One region of the Gordonia sp. NPDC058843 genome, then DNA from elsewhere that is predicted to be linked to it. Evidence: riboswitches for the same ligand, from Rfam matches in the RefSeq annotation. Region 1 holds a riboswitch; the other holds the start of a gene.
The links. A riboswitch is a leader RNA that binds a small molecule or an ion and turns the genes downstream of it on or off. The one in region 1 is predicted to bind S-adenosylmethionine.

Region 1 (8,834 bases):
GTTCGGCGGGATACACGGCTGGTAGAACATGATTCGGAACATGATGGTGTCAGCGTAGTCGTGCGCCCCGACGCGGATCCCACTCGACCGCGCTCCTCACGCCGCCAGCGCGGTGTTGGCCCCGCACAGCACGATGCACAGCGTCGAATCGGCTTGCGGCCGAATTCGTCCCGAGACGACACCGGCGACCGCGGTGGCGGTGCCGTGTTCGACGAGGATGCGGTGGGAGTCCCAGAGCATCCGCCGTGCCGCGACGATCTGGTCGTCGGTCACCAGGACGCTGCCGACGGCCGGGTTTCCGGCGACCGCGGACCAGCACAGGTTCCCGACACTGGTCGCGCCGAGGGAGTCGGCGGCCACGCTCTCGAGCTCGACGGGTACGGGAGTCCCCGCCGCGAGTGCCTGATGCAGACAGGACGCACCGAGTGGTTCGACGCCGACGAGGCGGTCGCCCGGGCGCAGCGTCGCGGCGAGGCCGGCCAGCAGTCCGCCACCGCCGACGCAGACGACTGTCGTCAGCGGTCCGGGTACGTCGTCGATGAGCTCGAGGCCGATCGTGCCGGCGCCGGCGACGACGTCGGGGAGATCGTAGGCGTGGAGCGCGAGAGCACCAGTCTGGTGCGCCAACTCCTCGGCCGCGTCGGCCGCTTCCGAGTAGAGCCGTCCGATGAGATGGACCCGTGCACCCGCGGCGCGCAGGGCGTCGATCTTGACCGGTGGTGCCGTCTCGGGGATCACCACGGTGACCGGCACGCCGACGATCCGAGCCGCGACCGTCGCGCCGATCGCGGCGTTGCCTCCGGAGGCGACGAGGACCCCGGCCTCGGTCAGCTCTCCTCGATCGCGTGCATGCAGGGTCGCCCACAGACTGCCGCGCGGCTTGAAGCACCCGCCGAGTTGGGTGTACTCGAGTTTGAGGACCACCGGGACCGGGCCGTCGACGGTGTCGATGACCGTGCGCAGTGTCGGTGTGCGACGAAGATGGGGAGCGATCGCCGCGCGGGCGAGGTCGACGTCGATCGGCTCCACGGTCACCACACCGACACTAGTGGTGCGTGAACGCCGGGAATCGGCGTTCGCGGGCAGCGGGGAACGACGAGTCCGTCCGTCGATGGCGGAAACCGCGGGGACGAGTGGAAGAATGTCGGGCGTGACCGCGATACGACTCGATGGCAAGACCACGCGCGACGAGATCTTCGCTGATCTGGCCGAGCGGGTGGAGAAGCTCCGGCTGGCGGGTGTCACCCCTGGTCTCGGGACCGTTCTGGTCGGCGATGATCCGGGCTCGCACTCCTATGTCAAGGGCAAGCACGCCGACTGCGCCCGCATCGGCGTCGCGTCGATCCGCAAGGATCTGCCTGCCGACGCCACCACCGAGCAGCTCGAGGCGGCGATCGACGAGCTCAACGCCGACCCGGCCTGCACCGGTTACATCGTGCAGTTGCCGCTGCCCCGGCACCTCGACGAGAACGCCGCCCTCGAACGGATCGACCCGCTCAAGGATGCCGACGGGCTCCACCCGATCAACCTCGGGCGCCTGGTACTGGGCAAGGAGTCGACTCTGCCCTGTACGCCGCGCGGGGTCATCCACCTGCTGCGCCGCTACGACGTTCCGCTGGCCGGTGCCCGGGTCACCGTCGTCGGCCGCGGGGTCACCATCGGCCGGCCCATCGGCCTGCTCCTGACCCGCCGCAGTGAGAATGCCACGGTCACCCTGTGCCATACCGGCACCACCGATCTCGCCTCCGAGATCGAGCGTGCCGACATCGTGATCGCGGCGGCCGGCGTACCGCATCTCATCACCGCGGACATGGTCAAGCCTGGTGCCGCGGTGATCGACGTGGGTGTCAGCCGCACCGACGAGGGTCGCCTGGTCGGCGACGTGCATCCCGATGTCTGGGAGGTCGCCGGCCACGTCTCACCGAATCCCGGTGGCGTCGGACCGCTGACCCGTGCGTTCCTGCTCGTCAACGTCGTCGAACGTGCGGAGCAGATGCTCGCATCCGGGAGCGGCAGCGGCGCGTGACCCGAGACGAGCACCAGAGTGAGTCCGCTCACTCCGAGTCGCGCGATGCCGGCAGCACCCGCTCCGGGAGCGCGGCGCACGGTCCCGCTGACGGCACTCGTCTGCGCGCGGTGCTCGTTCAGCTCCCATATCTGCTGGTGATGCTGGGCGTCTTGGCCGCCGCACTGCTCGTGATGTTCGACCGGTGGCGACGCGGATCGTTCGTCTTCGGCGCCGCGCTGCTGGTGGGTGCTGTGCTCCGCGCCTTCATCCCGTCGTCGCAAGCGGGCCTGCTGCAGGTCAGGGGCAAATCGTTCGATGTGACGGTGATGGCGACAGTCGGCGGCGTGATGCTGTGGCTGGCGGCGTCGATCGACTCTTTGGGCACGGATTGATTACAATAGAGACCTGAGCGTGACCTGACGGCCAGTCGTCCGCTCGACCAGGCACTTTTCCGCTGCCCGCCGCAGACGCATCGACCGCTGGAGTTTGTATCACCGCATCACCAACCGACGACACCGTGAGTGAAGTGACGTCCATGGGCGTGTCAGCAGGTGCTGGCATGATCCACTACGTCCTCCTGACGCGTGACGATCTCGGTCGCAGTGTGGTCGACTCGCGCGTCATCGACGTCGACTCCACAGACGGTCTGGATTCGGCAGGCCGGGTCAACGCCGGCGTCGACGTGATGCTGACCGCCGCTCGCGAAACCGGCACGAGGGTGGGGCCCATCGGGGTCGCCGCGCGCACGGGCAGCCAGCGCAGGCAATTGCGTTCGAGAGGTAGTGGCCCGCGGCGTCAGGTCCGCCTGACCGGCGAGGACGAGGCGGTGCTCGCCTACCTCGCCGACACCGGAGAGATCGACCGTTTCTCCTCGGCTGTCGTCGTGGACTGCGGCGACACCGGCATGTCGCTCTACACCCTCGATCCCCGCGAGGGCCGAATCGGCAATCCCGAACACTCGACCGTCCTGAGCGGGCGTCGTCTCGACCGCTCGATCGTCGACCGGCTGATCACCGACAACCCCGCGCTCAGCGACTCCACACGCACCCGAGCCGACCGTAGTGAACTGCGCAGCGCCTGCCGGACCGCGAAGGAGGAGATCGCCTACGGCGGTGCGACCTCCGCCGAGTCCGTGGTCACGGTCTCGGCGAACGCCGGTCGCGTGACACTGTCCGCCGCGCATGTCGAGCAGGCGATCGAACCCATGATCCGCGATGCGCGAGAGGTGTTCGCCCGGTACGTCGCGGCCGCGCAGTCGCGCGGAGTACGTCCCGACGCAGTGGTGTTCATCGGCGGGCTCGCCAACCTGCCTGCGGTGCACGCCATCGCGAAGGAACATGGTCTGGAAATGGTGACTCCGGCAGCGCCGGAGTTGGTCGTGGCCACCGGGGCGGCCTTGTTGGCACTCCAGAGCTATTCGGGCGCAGCACGTCTCGCGTTCATCGGTGGTAAACCGCATCGCGAATGGCTCTCCGCGACGCCCATCGCCGTCGCCGGCGCCGTCATCGCCGCCACACTGATGACGATCTACGCGGTGAGTTCGTCGTTCGCCGATCGCCCGGCTGTCGATCCGCAGCCGGCGGTGAGCAGCGTGCCCCCGGCCGTGGCGACCAGCGACGAGGAGCCGCCGGTCACCCCGAGGCCCACCTCCCAACCGATCACCCGAATCCCGGCCGGCCCCGTGGAGCCGACTGTCGTGCCCCCGGTTCCGACGCAGCGGCCGATGCCCGAGACCGGGTGGAACGATCCGCCGGCGTGGGCGACCACGGAGTTGCAGCCGACGCGACCCTCGACGAGTACCAGCACGCGCACGCTCTCGCCGTTCCCGTGGCCGGACCTGCCGTTCCCGCCCGGTTCGACGCCGACCATCCCGCCGGACCTGCTGCCCCCGGGGTTGCGCCCACCGAGCGTGGCGCCCACGCCACCGCCGCCGACGTATTCGACGACGACCCCGGAGTCCGCGCGCGGTGGCTCGGCGCGGCCGAGCAGTACGCGTGCCCAGGGGACGACACAGGTGCCCGCAGTGCCCGAGTCGGGTAAACCTGTCGACCGGGCGGGGGAGTCGGTGCCACCGGCGTCGTCACCGCAGCCCAGCAGTCCGGTTCCGTCGGTCCCGGCGCCGCGCTGACGAGCGCCGCCGGCGAGTCCGGTAGGCGGTGGGGTGTGACGGACCAGCAGTCAGGCGTCGCGCCGCGCGAGTTCGACCGTACGCTTGAGCAAGTCGCTGATGGCGTCGAACTCGGTCAGGAACCCGTCGTGACCGGTGTCGGAATGGACGACCTGGAGACCGCCGACGCAGTTGCCCAGTTCGTCGGCCAGCTCGACCTGTAGGCGGATCGGGTAGAGACGATCCGAGTCGATCCCCCCGACGATCACCGGTACATTGCATCCGTTGAGCGCCTTGGCGACTCCGCCACGACCGCGACCGACGTCGTGGTGATTGAGAACCTCGGTGAGGACGACATAGCTCGCCGGGTCGAAACGGGTCATCAGCTTCGACGCCTGATGGTCGAGGTAGCTCTGCACCGCGTAGCGTCCGCCCGTCAGGGGATTCTCGTCGCCCTGGGCGTGATTGGCGAAGCGGGTGTCGAGTTCGGGCTCGCTGCGGTACATGAGATGGGCGATGCGACGCGCGATTCCCATGCCCTGCAACGGGGTTCGGCCGGTGCCGTGATAGTCGCCGCCGGACCAGTCCGGGTCGGACTTGATCGCGGCGATCTGTGCGGACTGGATGCCGATCTGATCCGCTGTCGCCCGGGCGCCGACGGCGAGGACGAGTGCGCTGCGCACGCGGTCGGGGTATTCGATGACCCACTCGAGAGCGCGGGCTCCGCCCATCGAGCCACCGAGAACCGCACCCACACTGGGGATTCCGAGACGATCAAGCAGTGCCACCTCGGCACGGACCTGGTCGAGCACGGTGATCTGCGGAAAGCGTGAGCCCCACGGACGGCCGTCGGGGGCGATGGAACCCGGACCTGTGGAGCCTTTGCACCCGCCGAGCACATTGGCGGAGATGACACACCATTCGTCGGTGTCGATGGCTTGCCCGGGCCCGATCAGGCCGTCCCACCAGCCGGCCGAGTCGTGGTCGGCGTCGGCGGGTCCGGTGACGTGTGAGTCGCCGGTCAGCGCGTGCAAGGTGAGGATGACGTTGTCGCGGGACGGCGACAACGTCCCCCAGCGCTGGAACGCCAGGGTGACGTCGTCGATCCGTGCTCCGCTGTCGAGAGGCAGCGATCCGATGGGTATGCCGACGAGTTCCCCGTCCGGGAGGGACTCCCAGTCGGGCTGATCAGACGCTGTCGCGTTCAGGTCGATACTCACCGACAAAGCTGCCTCACCTGTTTCACTTGGCCGCCGCGAATCCCTGTTCGAGATCGGCCAGGATGTCGTCGATTCCCTCGATGCCCACGGCCAGACGCACCAGCCCGGGGGTCACTCCGGCGGCGAGTTGCTCCTCGGGCGTCAGCTGACTGTGGGTGGTCGAGGCCGGGTGGATGACCAGCGACCGCACGTCGCCGATGTTGGCCACATGGCTGTGCAGGCTGAGCGCGTCGACGAACCTCTTGCCGGCGTCCACGCCACCGGTGATCTCGAAGGCGATGATCGCGCCCTGACCCTTGGGGGCCAGTTCTTGGCCGCGCTTGTACCAGGGGGAGGACTCCAGACCCGCGTAGGCCACCGACTCGACCTGGGCATGGCCTTCGAGGAAGGACGCGACCTTCTGCGCGTTGGCGACATGGCGCTCGATGCGCAGGCTCAGGGTTTCCAGGCCCTGGGCCAAGAGGAAGGCGTTGAACGGCGCGATGGCCGCACCGGTGTCACGCAGCCACTGGACGCGGGCCTTGAGCGCGAACGCGGGCGCCCCGAGGTCGGCGAAGACGGCGCCGTGGTAACTGGGGTCCGGGGTGGTGAAGCCGGGGAACAGATCTGCGCCGTCGCGCTGGACACGCCAGTCGAACGTGCCGCCGTCGACGATGACGCCGCCGATCGCGGTGCCGTGTCCGCCGATGTACTTGGTGGCCGAGTGCACGACGATGTCGGCTCCGTGGGCCAGCGGATTGATCAGGTACGGCGTGGCGACGGTGTTGTCGATGATCAGCGGGATGCCGTTGCGGTGTGCGACCTCCGAGATGCCGCGGATGTCGAGGATCTCGTTGTTGGGATTGGAGATCGACTCGCCGAAGAAGGCGCGGGTGTTGTCCTTGACCGCAGCCTGCCACGACGCCGGATCCTCCGGATCCTCGACGAAGCTCACCTCGACGCCGAGCTTCGGCAGCGTGTAGTGGAAGAGGTTGAACGTGCCGCCGTACAGACGCGGGCTGGAGACCACATGACCGCCGGTCTCGACGATGTTGAGGATCGCGTACGTCTCCGCGGCCTGTCCCGAGGCGACGAGCAGTGCGGCGACGCCGCCTTCGAGTGCGGCGATCCGCTGCTCGACGGCATCCTGCGTCGGATTCATGATGCGGGTGTAGATGTTGCCCGGTTCGGCGAGTCCGAAGAGGTTGGCCGCATGCTGCGTGTCGTTGAAGACATACGACGTCGTCTGGTAGATCGGCAGCGCCCGGGCGTTGGTCACCGCGTCGGCGGTCTGTCCGGCGTGGATCTGCTTGGTCTCGAAGCTCCAGTTGTCTGCTGGAGTGGTGGCGTCGGCGGGATTGCCGTCAGGGGCGTCAGACATGGCGATTGATCACTTTCTACGGTCGGCAGGGCCAACTCGACCCTGTTGGGGTCCGACCTTCGGACCCGCGCTTGCCGGGGATCGCCAGTGCGATCCCGCAACCCGGTCATCACCCGGAGCACCCCACCGCGGAAGGAGGGTTGCCGATCAGCCAGCCGGGGCTTGACGCTGATACTCATGACCTGGCGACAAGGATATAACACGGATGTGAGTGCCTGAGAACCGTCCCGGTCAGGCAGCGCCCAACACTTGAGAAGCACACCGAGCGCGTGCTTGGAGGTGTCCTCCGACCGGGTGAAATCGCGTGTGGCCAAGGGTATAACGCCTGCTCAGGGTTGTTAGCGACCCTCAGTGTCCTGTCGGTTTCGCGATCGTGGATCTAGCGTTCGGAGCAGCCCCGGCTGCGTCGGAATGCTCCGCTCAGGTGGTCCGGGTTCGCACAGGAGCGCACATGGCCGCACTGGCTCATCTCCGGACCCGACGAACCTCGCTCACGATCGCCGCCGTCACCGCGTTCGCGGTAGCGGGAGCTCTCTGCCTGTCAGGTGTGGCCCCGGCAGCCGCCGCCGAGTGCAGCGACACGGGCGCGGTCGTCATCGTGGCCGGCACCAATGACCCGGAAAGCGCCCATCTCGTCGGCGTGAAGCAGCGCTACACCGGCAAGATGCCGACGGTGAGGGACGGGGCCGTGGTGATCGTCGACGACCCCGATAGCCCCTACCGCACGGAGCCCAAGGACGTGATCTACGTCGACTACCCGACCACGCTGTGGCCACTCGGCGCCTCGGGATACGACGACAGCACCGCCCGGGGCAAGGGTGCGACGGCGTCGGCGATCGCCGGCTATCAGCAGCGGTGTGGCCCCGAGTCCGACATCGTGGTCGCCGGTTACTCGCAGGGTGCCCGCGTGGCCGGCGACGTACTGGCCGACATCGGCAACGGTCGCAACGTCGAGCAGGTCGTCGCGACCGACGAGAACGGCGAGGTCATGCTCGACGAGCAGGGAAACCCGGTTCTCGTCGACATCGTGACGGGTGGCATCTCGGGCGAGCTGTACGCCGATCCTCGTCGAGCCGGCGACAAGAGCGGGCGCGGCATCGAACTGTCGTTGGTCGGCGTCCTTCCCGGTCTGACGATGTCGGGGCCGCGAGGCGGATCCGAGACCGCAGGCGGATTCGGACTGCTCGAGGGCAGGGTGGTGTCCGTCTGTATCGACGGCGATCCCATCTGTGACCTGCCGGACCCGATCCACGACCCGATCGGCGCGATCGACGGACTTCTCGGCTACTTCACGAAGCACAACCTGTATCCCTTCCAGATGTACCGGGACCCACAGGCGCCTTCCTGGAACGACGGGCGGACTGTCCGATGTGATCCGGAGTCGGCCGTCTGCACGGTCGCCGCGGATTCCGCGTTCGCCGAACTCGTCCGGGGTTGGGCGCGCGATGTCGGCTACAGCGGCGTGATCGGGGACTTCCTGTCCGGTCGTCCGACAATCGATCTGCCGTACGGCATCGAACTCGCGAACCTGCAGCCGGTGATCCGGGTCGTGCAGGATCTGCTGCCACCGCTGCCGCGACTCGGTTACGGCGCGTACCTGCCTGACCTGTTCGTCTTCGAGGACATCCTGCAGGGCATCCTGACGCTGTCGCCGGCGCGGTTCGTCGACGGCGCGAGAGCGCTGGCTGCGAGCCTCCGCAGCATCGTCCTCCTACCGGTGAACTTCGTCCGGTATTGGGCGGGCGCGATCGTCGGACCGGTCGCACCCCAGGGCGGCACGGTCACGGTTCTCGCGGCGGACACGTCGGGCCTGCGATCGTCCACCTTCGCGCGACTGGCGGCTACGACCGACGAGACCGTCGAGTCGGTGCGCACCGAACCGGTCCCCACCGAACCGGTGGCCGCGTCCGACGTCGCGTCTGAGCCCTCGACCGCACCGGAGCCCTCCACCGCGCCGGACGCCGACCCGGCTGCAGCCGGCCCGTCTCCGGTGGCCGACCCGACAGACGAGGTGTCCGGTGCGCCCGGCGGTTCTGCCGCAGCGACCGCACCCGAGGAGACTCCCAACCCGACGACGCCCACCGTCGACGAGCTCCCCGCTGCCACCGATCCGTCCGAGGAGGACGTGGAATCGACCGA
Region 2 (8,834 bases), on a different contig from region 1:
ATCGGGATGAGGATCACGGCGTCGGCCACCTCGGCCGCGTAGATGTCGCGGACCAAGGTGATCAGGCCGTGTGTCGTCCCGATGTAGCGGATCGTCCCGGAGTTCCCGTCCGACGGTGCCGCCACCGCGGCCGAGGCTGCGGCGCGGGCCGATGCGGCGTCCGGCGCGACGGCCACCTCCACCTCCAGGGCGACCACGAACTTCGCCTGATCGTGGCTGCCGGCGCGGAGCAGAGAGCGCGCACGCTGGGCATCACGCAGGGTCTCACGCCGCACGACGATCGGAAATGTCTGTGCGAGTTCATCTCCGGCGATGGCGACCTGGAATCCCGGGCGTCCGATGCTGATCGGGGCGGTCGGTGCGGAAGTCGGTGCGGCGATCACGGTTCCGTGGTCGGCACGTGCGTCGAGTTCGATGGTCATCGGTCACCCCTCGTCGAGTTCGGTAGGACGGTCTGTTCGGTCAGTGCGCGTAGTACATCGAGAAGCCGGTCGATGTCGTCGGAGGTGGTACCCGCGCCGAAGCTCGCGTGAACCGCGCCGGCCGGATGGCCGAGGCGCTTGAGCAGCGGGTGGGCGCAGAACCTGCCGTCGCGCACGCCGATACCGTGGTGCGCACTGAGGTGCTCAGCGACGACGCCTGGCGCGATCCCCTCGACGGTGAAGCCCGCGATCCCCACCCGATCGGTGGAATCGGCGAAGATCCGCAACGGCGTGACGCCGTGGATCGCGGCCAGTCCGGCATCGAGACGTTCGGACAACCGCAGTTCGTGTAGCCCGATCGCCTCCGGCCCGACGTCGGCGAGCGCACGACACGCCTGGGCGAGCGACACCGCACCGAGTACGTTCGGCGAGCCCGCCTCGTGCCGCGCTGCCCCGGTGTGCCAGATGCCGCCCTCTGCGCGACCGTCCGGATCGACGTCCGAGGTCGCCCCACCACCGGCGAGGTACGGGTCGGCGGCGTCGAACCAATCCCGCCTGCCGATGAGGACTCCGGCGCCGAACGGTATCTGATTCAGCCCGCTCGCTTCGCTCCCGGCGCCGAACGGTATCTGATTCAGCCCGCTCGCTTCGCTCCCGGCGCCGAACGGTATCTGATTCAGCCCGCTCGCTTCGCTCCCGGAGCCGGCATGTGCCGGGAGCCCGGAGAAGGCCAGGTAGTCGATGCCGTGACTGACGACGGACACCGGCCGGTGCGCGACGAGTTGGGCGGCGTCGACGAGGATACGAGCGCCGTGCCGGTGCGCGACCGAGGCGAGCCGACCGATCGGCAGCACCTCGCCGGTGACGTTCGACGCCGCCGTCACCGCGAGCAGCGACGCGGGCGCCGAGGCGAGTTCGGCCTCGAGCGCGACCAGGGTGTCCTCGATGGTGTCGCGCGCCGGGACGACCCGGGCCCGGTTACGACCGTCGCGGGGGGCGCACCACGGCAGGAGGTCGGCGTGGTGCTCGATGTCGAGCACCACGACGTCCCCGGGAGTGATGTGGGCGGCGAGGTCGATCGCATCGGTGGTGTCGCGGGTGAAGACGACCGTGTCGTCGACCCGTCCACGGACGAACTCGCGCACGGTCTCCCGCGCGGCCTCGTACCGGGCGGTGGTGATCTGCGACAGGTGGCCGGCGGTGGTCGGTGCTGACAGGACAGCGGTCAAGGCTGGAGCTCCTCTGAAATCCACGCTTGCCACGCCCGGTTGGTGCGCGGCCAGGTCGTCACCCGGAGCACCCCACCGCGGAGGAGGGTTGCCGACCAGCGAGCCGGGGCTTGTCACTGGCACTCATGACCTATCAGCAAGACTCGTCGATGCCTCGTAGACGTGTCAATTTTCACTCATCGTGATCGGAAGTTAGGGCACACTTACCTGTAGCGTGTCAGGGGTGTCAGCGACTGATGTGTTCGTGTTGTCCCGTCCGCACGGCACCGTGCGAGGCAAGGGTGCCGTCCGTACTTTCACCGACGTCGACGCGGCGTCGGCCGCCCTGCGTTCCGGGGCGATCGACGGGCTGACCGGCGCGATCCCGTTCGACGCCGCGGACCCGGCCGCACTGGTGGTGCCCGAGGTCCTGCACTTCGACGACGCGCCCTTGGCGGGCGGTCCACCGCTGTCGCGTACCCCCGTCTCGACCATCCTGCGCCCGTCCGCCGACGAGCACCGCGAGCGCGTCGCGCACGCGGTCAAACGGATCGTCGACGGCGACGTCGGCAAGGTCGTCCTCGCCCGCAGCGTCGACTTGGTGCTCGACGCCGAGGTCGCGCCCCACGAACTGCTCGACGCCCTCGCGGGCGGCAACGCGGGACACAATGCGTTCGGCGTCGACCTCGGCGCCGCCACCGGCTCGGGATCATGGCTACTGGGTGCGAGCCCCGAAGTGCTGCTGCGGAAGTCGGGTTCGACCGTCACCTGTCACCCATACGCGGGTTCGGCCCCGCGGTCGCCCGATCCGGCCGTCGACCGCGCCGTCGCCGACGAGTTGTTCGCCTCCGCAAAAGATCTCGCCGAGCACGCATTTGTCGTCGATCACCTCCGGGACCGGTTGGCGCACCTGTGCGATGACGTCGACGCGCCCTCGACCCCGCAACTGCAGTCGACCGGGGAGGTCTGGCATCTCGCCACCCCGATCCGCGCGACCCTACGCGACCCGTCTACCACCGCGCTGGACCTCGCATTGCTGCTCGGCCCCACCCCCGCCGTGTGCGGTACCCCGAGTGATGTTGCCGCGCAGATCATCCGAGAGGTCGAGGGCGAGCGCGGCTTCTACGCGGGCGCGGTCGGCTGGTGCGACGCCGCCGGCGACGGTGAGTGGATGGTCACGATCCGGTGCCTCGAACTCGACCGCGATCGTCGCAGTCTCCGAACGTGGGCCGGTGGCGGCATCGTCGAACATTCCGATCCCCAGGGCGAACTCGAGGAGACCGCGTTCAAACTCCGGACGGTCCTGAACGCGTTGGGGATCGACGGACTCGACTAGCGCGGGCGAACCCGCGGCCATCGCGTCAGCCCAGCGCCTGATCCAGATCGCCGAGCAGATCGTCGACCCCTTCGAGCCCGACCGACAACCGCACGACCGAGTCGCTGAGACCGATCGCCGCGCGTCCGTCGGGCCCCATCGCGCGATGCGTGGTGGTCGCCGGGTGCGTGATCAGCGACTTCGAATCACCGAGGTTGTTGGAGATGTCGACGATCCGCAGGCCGTTGAGCACCTCGAAGGCGCGCTTCTTGCCGTCGATGCCGTCGTGGTCGTTGAGTTCGAAGGTCACCACGGTACCGCCGCCCGACATCTGCGACGTCGCCAGCTGGTACTGCGGATGTGACTGCAGGAAAGGATATTTCACCCATCGCACACGCGGATCGGCTTCCAGGAACTCGGCGATCCGGAGCGCGGAGGACACCGAGGCATCGACGCGCAGACGTAGCGTTTCCAGACCCTTGACGAGGGTCCAGGCATTGAACGGACTCAACGCGGGACCGGTGTGCCGCATGAGTTGCTGCACGGGCCCGTCGATGTACTCCTTCGTTCCGAGTACCGCGCCGCCCATCACACGCCCCTGGCCGTCGATGTGCTTGGTACCCGAATACACGATGACGTCGGCGCCGAGTTCGAGTCCGCGCTGCAGCAGCGGGGTGGCGAAGACGTTGTCCAGCACCACCTGCGCACCTGCCGCGTGCGCCAGTTCCGACACCTTCACGACGTCGACGAGGCTCTGCATCGGGTTCGACGGGGTCTCGAAGAAGACCGCGTCGGTGGGCTTGGACAGAGCCCGCTCCCACTGCTCGAGGTCTTCACCGTCGACGAACTCGGTCTCGATCCCCCACCGTGGCAGGATCTCGTTGCACACCACGAAACACGAACCGAACAGGCTCCGGGCGGCGACGAGACGATCGCCCGCCTTCAACAGCGCGCCGAGCGCCACGAACACCGCGGCCATGCCGCTGGCCGTGGCGAAACAGGCTTCGGCACCTTCGAGCCGGCGGAGTCGTTCCTGGAACATCTCGACGGTCGGATTGCCGTAGCGCGAGTAGACGAATCGCTCGTCCTCGCCGGTGAAGGCGCGCTCGGCGGCCTCGGCGGAGTCGTAGACGTACCCGCTCGTGAGATAGAGCGCTTCGGCGGTCTCGTGGAAGCCGGAACGGGCCAGCCCGCCGCGGACCGCGATGGTGTCAGCCGAGAGTCCGCCGGGTAGTTCGCGACTCACGGGTAGGTCAGGACTCACGATTGCCTCCACGGCAGGTTCTCGGCACGCCAGCCCGACGTCCCACGATGGTCGTTCTCGTCGAGAGCGCCCTCGAATCCGTCGACCACGTTGTAGGCCTTCGCGATTCCGTCGGCGGTCGCGGCCTGTGCAGCGCCGATCGACCGATGTCCCGAGCGGCAGATGAAGATGACCTCCTGGTCGTCGGAGACGCCCGAGTCGCGCAGCTGGGTCACGAAGTCGTCGTTGCGACGGCCCTCGGGAAAAGTGGTCCACTCCGCGAAGATCGCGCGCTTGCCCAAGACCTCGAGGTCGGGCACACCGACGAAGGACCACTCGGCCTGCGTTCGACAGTCCACCAGGACCGCGTCCGGGTTCTTCTCGAGCTTCTCCCACGCCTCACGCGGGGTCAGGTCACCGGCATAGGTCATGAGGAACACACCTTCCATTCGCCGTTCTCGCGCACCACGGTCGTGTCCACGACGTTCACGTCGTCGGGGGTCTTGTCATAGTGCCAATGAACCTTCGCGGTCGCCCGGTCACCGTTGACCACCAGCTCGGTGATCTCCGGGATCTCGATGTGCCCGTTGGCGACCAGCGACTCCCGGTTGTCGGCGAGGAACTCCTCCTCGGAGACGAAGTCGGCCGCGTCGACGTCGGCCGCGCAGGTGTTCGCCCGGTACTCGGCGAAGTTCGGACCGTTGCGCGCGGTGTAGACGTCGTTGATCGCGTACTGGACCTGGGCGGAATCACCGGCCCGATCTTCGGCGGGGCGGGTCAGATTGGACAGGACGACGCCGAGCACGACGAGACCCACGACGCCGGCCGCGGCGAAGAACGGCCAGGCGTTCTTCCACGACGGGGGCGTCTGGTCACCCTCACCTGCAGCTTCGGCCATGGCGGGGAGTCTATCGAGCGTCCCATCGGCAGGTGAGACCGGCGTCGACGCTCGTCCGGGCACCCCGGGCCGGCGCCGGGCGACCTCGACATCGAACCCCTTCTGAGTAAGGTGGCCCTAAGTACCTCGGACAACGACGACGCCGAACGCAACGACCAGCGAGGACCCCGGATGCGCTCTTCCACCCACCGCCCACTGACCCTTCTCGTGGGGCTGCTCGCGGCAGCTCTCGTGGCCACCGCGTGTTCGCCGCCGGACGAGTCGGTCGACTCCGGGATGGCCCAGGTACCCGCCCCCGAGGCCGGCGCGATCCCGGTGACCGTGCAGCAGGCCTACGCCCCGGCGACGGTCTCGCAGGCACCGAAGCGCATCGCGGCGATGGGCGTCGGCGACGGTGACACCCTGCTCGCCCTGGGCGTCACCCCGACGACGATCGCTCCCTTCGCCGACCCCGATCAGGCGGCAGCCCCGTGGAACGCCGAACTGCTCGCCGATTCGACCCCGGTGGTCCTGCCCAACGCGTCCGGCGCCTTCGGCGACGAGATCCCCAAGACGCTGGCCACCGAACCCGACCTCATCACCGCCGTCGGGGCCGACCCCACTCGCGATCAGTTCGACCTGCTGAGCAAGACCGCACCGACGATCCTGCGGCCCGCGCAGTTCCAGCCCTGGCAGGTGCCATGGGACGCGCAGACCCGCCAGATCGGCGCGGCCGTCGGACTACCCGAACTCGCCGATCGTAAGGTGACCGAGACCGAACAGTTCCTCGCGGGCGTCCGCGAACAGAACCCGCAACTGGCCGGCAAGACCGCGGTCGTGGTGACCGCCAGCCCGACCGGTGGTGTCTCGATCTACGGCTCCGGCGACGGACGCGGACAGACCGTCGCGGGTTACGGCCTCACCTTCCCGCCGGCGTTGCAGCCCGCGGTCACCAGCGGCTTCTACGGTGAGCTGCCCGCGGAGAGCCTGAATCTCCTCGACTCGGCCGACGTCGTCATCGCCGTCGACTGGGAGGGATCCAACGACCGACTGAAGTCGAACGCGGCGTTCAACCGCCTGGCCGTCACCCAGTCGGGTCGCGTCGTCTACCTGCCACAGGAGGTCGGCAGCGCGATGTCGGTACCGACCGTATTGACCATCCCGTGGGTCGCCGACCAGGCCGTCGAACCGATCGCCGACGCCGCGGCGAAGGCGTGAACCGGCCCGCGACCTCCACAGTCGATCACCCGTTCAGGTGAGGGTTACCTCACAGACGGATTTTGGTCGTGGACAGCAAGCGCCTACCGTAGAAGGGATAGGCCTTATCCATACGCGCAGTGCCGGGGTATCTGGACTGTAAAGCCTCGTCGGCGCGTGCTGAGCAACGGAAGACACCTACTCCATGAGCGACAACAGCCGCCCGCTGCGGGTTGCGATCGTCGGTGCCGGTCCCGCCGGGATCTACGCCGCCGACGCGTTGATGAAGTCCGACACCGCCAAGGACCGCGGAGTCAGCATCGATCTGTACGAGCGCATGCCCGCTCCGTTCGGTCTGATCCGCTACGGCGTCGCGCCCGACCACCCGCGGATCAAGGGCATCATCACCGCCCTGCACAAGGTCCTCGACAAGCCGCAGGTGCGCCTGCTCGGCAACGTCGACTACGGCACCGACATCACCATCGACGAACTGCGCGCGCACTACGACGCGGTGATCTTCTCCACCGGCGCCACCGACGACCGCGTGCTCGACATCCCCGGCATCGACCTCGACGGCAGCTATGGCGCCGCCCAGTTCGTCGCCTGGTACGACGGCCACCCCGACTTCCCCCGCACCTGGCCCCTGGAGGCCGAGAAGGTCGCGGTCATCGGCGTCGGCAACGTCGCCCTGGACGTCGCGCGGGTGCTCGCCAAGACCGGCGACGAACTGCTGCCCACCGAGATCCCCGCCAACGTCTACGAGGGCCTCAAGGGCAACAAGGCCATCGAGGTCCACGTGTTCGGCCGTCGCGGACCCGCCCAGGCGAAGTTCACCCCGCTCGAGCTCAAGGAACTCGACCACTCCCCCAACATCGAGGTCGTGGTCAATCCCGAGGACATCGACTACGACGAGGGTTCGGCCGTGGCCCGGCGCGGATCGAAGATCACCGACCAGGTCGCCACGATCATCGAGAACTACGCGATCCGCGAACCCAAGCAGGGTGCGATCCACAAGCTGTTCCTGCACTTCTTCGAAAGCCCCACCGAGATCCTCGGCGAGGACGGCAAGGTCGTCGGTCTGCGCACCGAGCGCACCCAGCTCGACGGCACCGGCAACGTGAAGCCGACCGGGAAGACCACCGACTGGGAGGTCGGCGCCGTCTACCGTGCGGTCGGTTACCTCTCGGACAACCTGCCGCAGATCCCGTTCGACTCGCAGGCCGGGGTCATCCCCAACGAGGCCGGACGCGTCTTCGACGAGGGTCAGCAGCTCACCGGCATCTACACCACCGGCTGGGTCAAGCGCGGGCCGGTCGGCCTCATCGGCCACACCAAGGGCGACGCCAACGAGACCGTCGACTGCATCCTCAAGGACATGGAAGCCGGCACGCTGCTCGAGCCGGCACACCCGGGTGAGGACGCCATCGTCGAACTCCTCGAGTCGAAGAACATCCCGTTCACCACCTGGGACGGCTGGTACCGGCTCGACGAGCACGAGCGCGCACTCGGCGCCGCCGAAGGCCGCGAACGCGTCAAGGTCGTCGAACGCGAGGACATGCTCGCCGCTTCGGAGCCGACCAAGGTGTCACGCCCCTCCGCCTGACACACGCACAAGAGCGGCGGCCGAGATCTCTCGGTCGCCGCTCTTTCGCATGCGCCCGGCGGGTGCAGGGGCGTCCTCCCCGCACGCCGCCCGGCGCGAAATGCTCAGTTGTCGTGGACGTTCAGTTGTCCTCGTTCAGATGTCCTCGTTCAGTTGTTCTCGGATCGATTCATCGACCGGGGATCGCGGGAACGCCTGCGACGTCGGTGCCGCCGCCGGTCAGGGCCGACGACGCGGACGAGCCGGTCCCGAATCGGTCCAACGGGTTGTCGACGCGCCGGACGTTCCACCAGAAACCGGCGTTGTCGGTCAGGTTCTCGGCGTAGTCAGAGATCGCGTACCCGGCGATCGACGACGGGAAGCATCCGAACCAGACGGTCTTGATCGTGAGGGACTCGTTCTTCTTCAGCTGCGACTTGAACTTGGTCGCGCCGTTGATCTCTTGCAGTGTGACGTTGCGGAATTCGCCGTCGCGCGCCGTGACCCGCATGAAACGGGTCATGCTCCACGCCTGATTCCACGGCGTGCCCGGTGCTCCGAACTGGCAGTAGACTCCGCCCGTCATCTGGAGGTTGGGGACGGCGGCCTGCGCGGGCGCGGCGCCGACCAGCGTTCCCGCGGCGACTCCTGCGGCGACCACAACCCCTGTGAGAGCCCGTTTCAGCGATTTCATCGATCCTCCTCGTTCGTAGGCGACACTGTTGTGTTTCCCGACGTCGCCGTCATGGGCGGTTCACCCGTCCCACCGGCGACCGGTCTGGCTGCTGTCGGCCCCGAGATGCTCACCGACACCGGGACTATCGACCCAGCCTGAGCGAAGTGTTACCGCGCGCACAGCATTCCCTCAGCATTCGTCGGCAATTCGTTATCCGAACGACACCGAGTACGAGCGCGCGACACAGGGCGCGGAAAGGGACCGAGCAAGGTTGGTAAGGTTTACCTTCGTGCGCCGATCCCTCCGACTTCTCG

Region 2: linked by a shared signal. The riboswitch ahead of ACFW3F_RS09455 (aminotransferase class V-fold PLP-dependent enzyme) and the one ahead of ACFW3F_RS10520 (bifunctional o-acetylhomoserine/o-acetylserine sulfhydrylase) in region 1 are both predicted to bind S-adenosylmethionine.

The regions. Positions count from the first base shown of each region.
Region 1 is NZ_JBHYNC010000011.1:95,861-104,694, reverse strand. It holds gene ACFW3F_RS10550 (tRNA (cytidine(34)-2'-O)-methyltransferase) at 1-42, opposite strand, end outside; gene ACFW3F_RS10545 (serine/threonine dehydratase) at 97-1,038, opposite strand; gene ACFW3F_RS10540 (bifunctional methylenetetrahydrofolate dehydrogenase/methenyltetrahydrofolate cyclohydrolase) at 1,151-2,026, shown strand; gene ACFW3F_RS10535 (DUF3017 domain-containing protein) at 2,128-2,400, shown strand; gene ACFW3F_RS10530 (Hsp70 family protein) at 2,568-4,136, shown strand; gene ACFW3F_RS10525 (homoserine O-acetyltransferase) at 4,187-5,341, opposite strand; gene ACFW3F_RS10520 (bifunctional o-acetylhomoserine/o-acetylserine sulfhydrylase) at 5,358-6,695, opposite strand; SAM riboswitch class IV at 6,758-6,878, opposite strand; gene ACFW3F_RS10515 (cutinase family protein) at 7,147-8,834, shown strand, end outside.
Region 2 is NZ_JBHYNC010000010.1:126-8,959, forward strand. It holds gene ACFW3F_RS09450 (hypothetical protein) at 1-422, opposite strand, end outside; gene ACFW3F_RS09455 (aminotransferase class V-fold PLP-dependent enzyme) at 419-1,705, opposite strand; SAM riboswitch class IV at 1,669-1,782, opposite strand; gene ACFW3F_RS09460 (isochorismate synthase MenF) at 1,890-2,966, shown strand; gene ACFW3F_RS09465 (O-succinylhomoserine sulfhydrylase) at 2,992-4,209, opposite strand; gene ACFW3F_RS09470 (rhodanese-like domain-containing protein) at 4,206-4,619, opposite strand; gene ACFW3F_RS09475 (hypothetical protein) at 4,616-5,086, opposite strand; gene ACFW3F_RS09480 (ABC transporter substrate-binding protein) at 5,258-6,283, shown strand; gene ACFW3F_RS09485 (FAD-dependent oxidoreductase) at 6,468-7,865, shown strand; gene ACFW3F_RS09490 (hypothetical protein) at 8,035-8,538, opposite strand; gene ACFW3F_RS09495 (FecCD family ABC transporter permease) at 8,810-8,834, shown strand, end outside.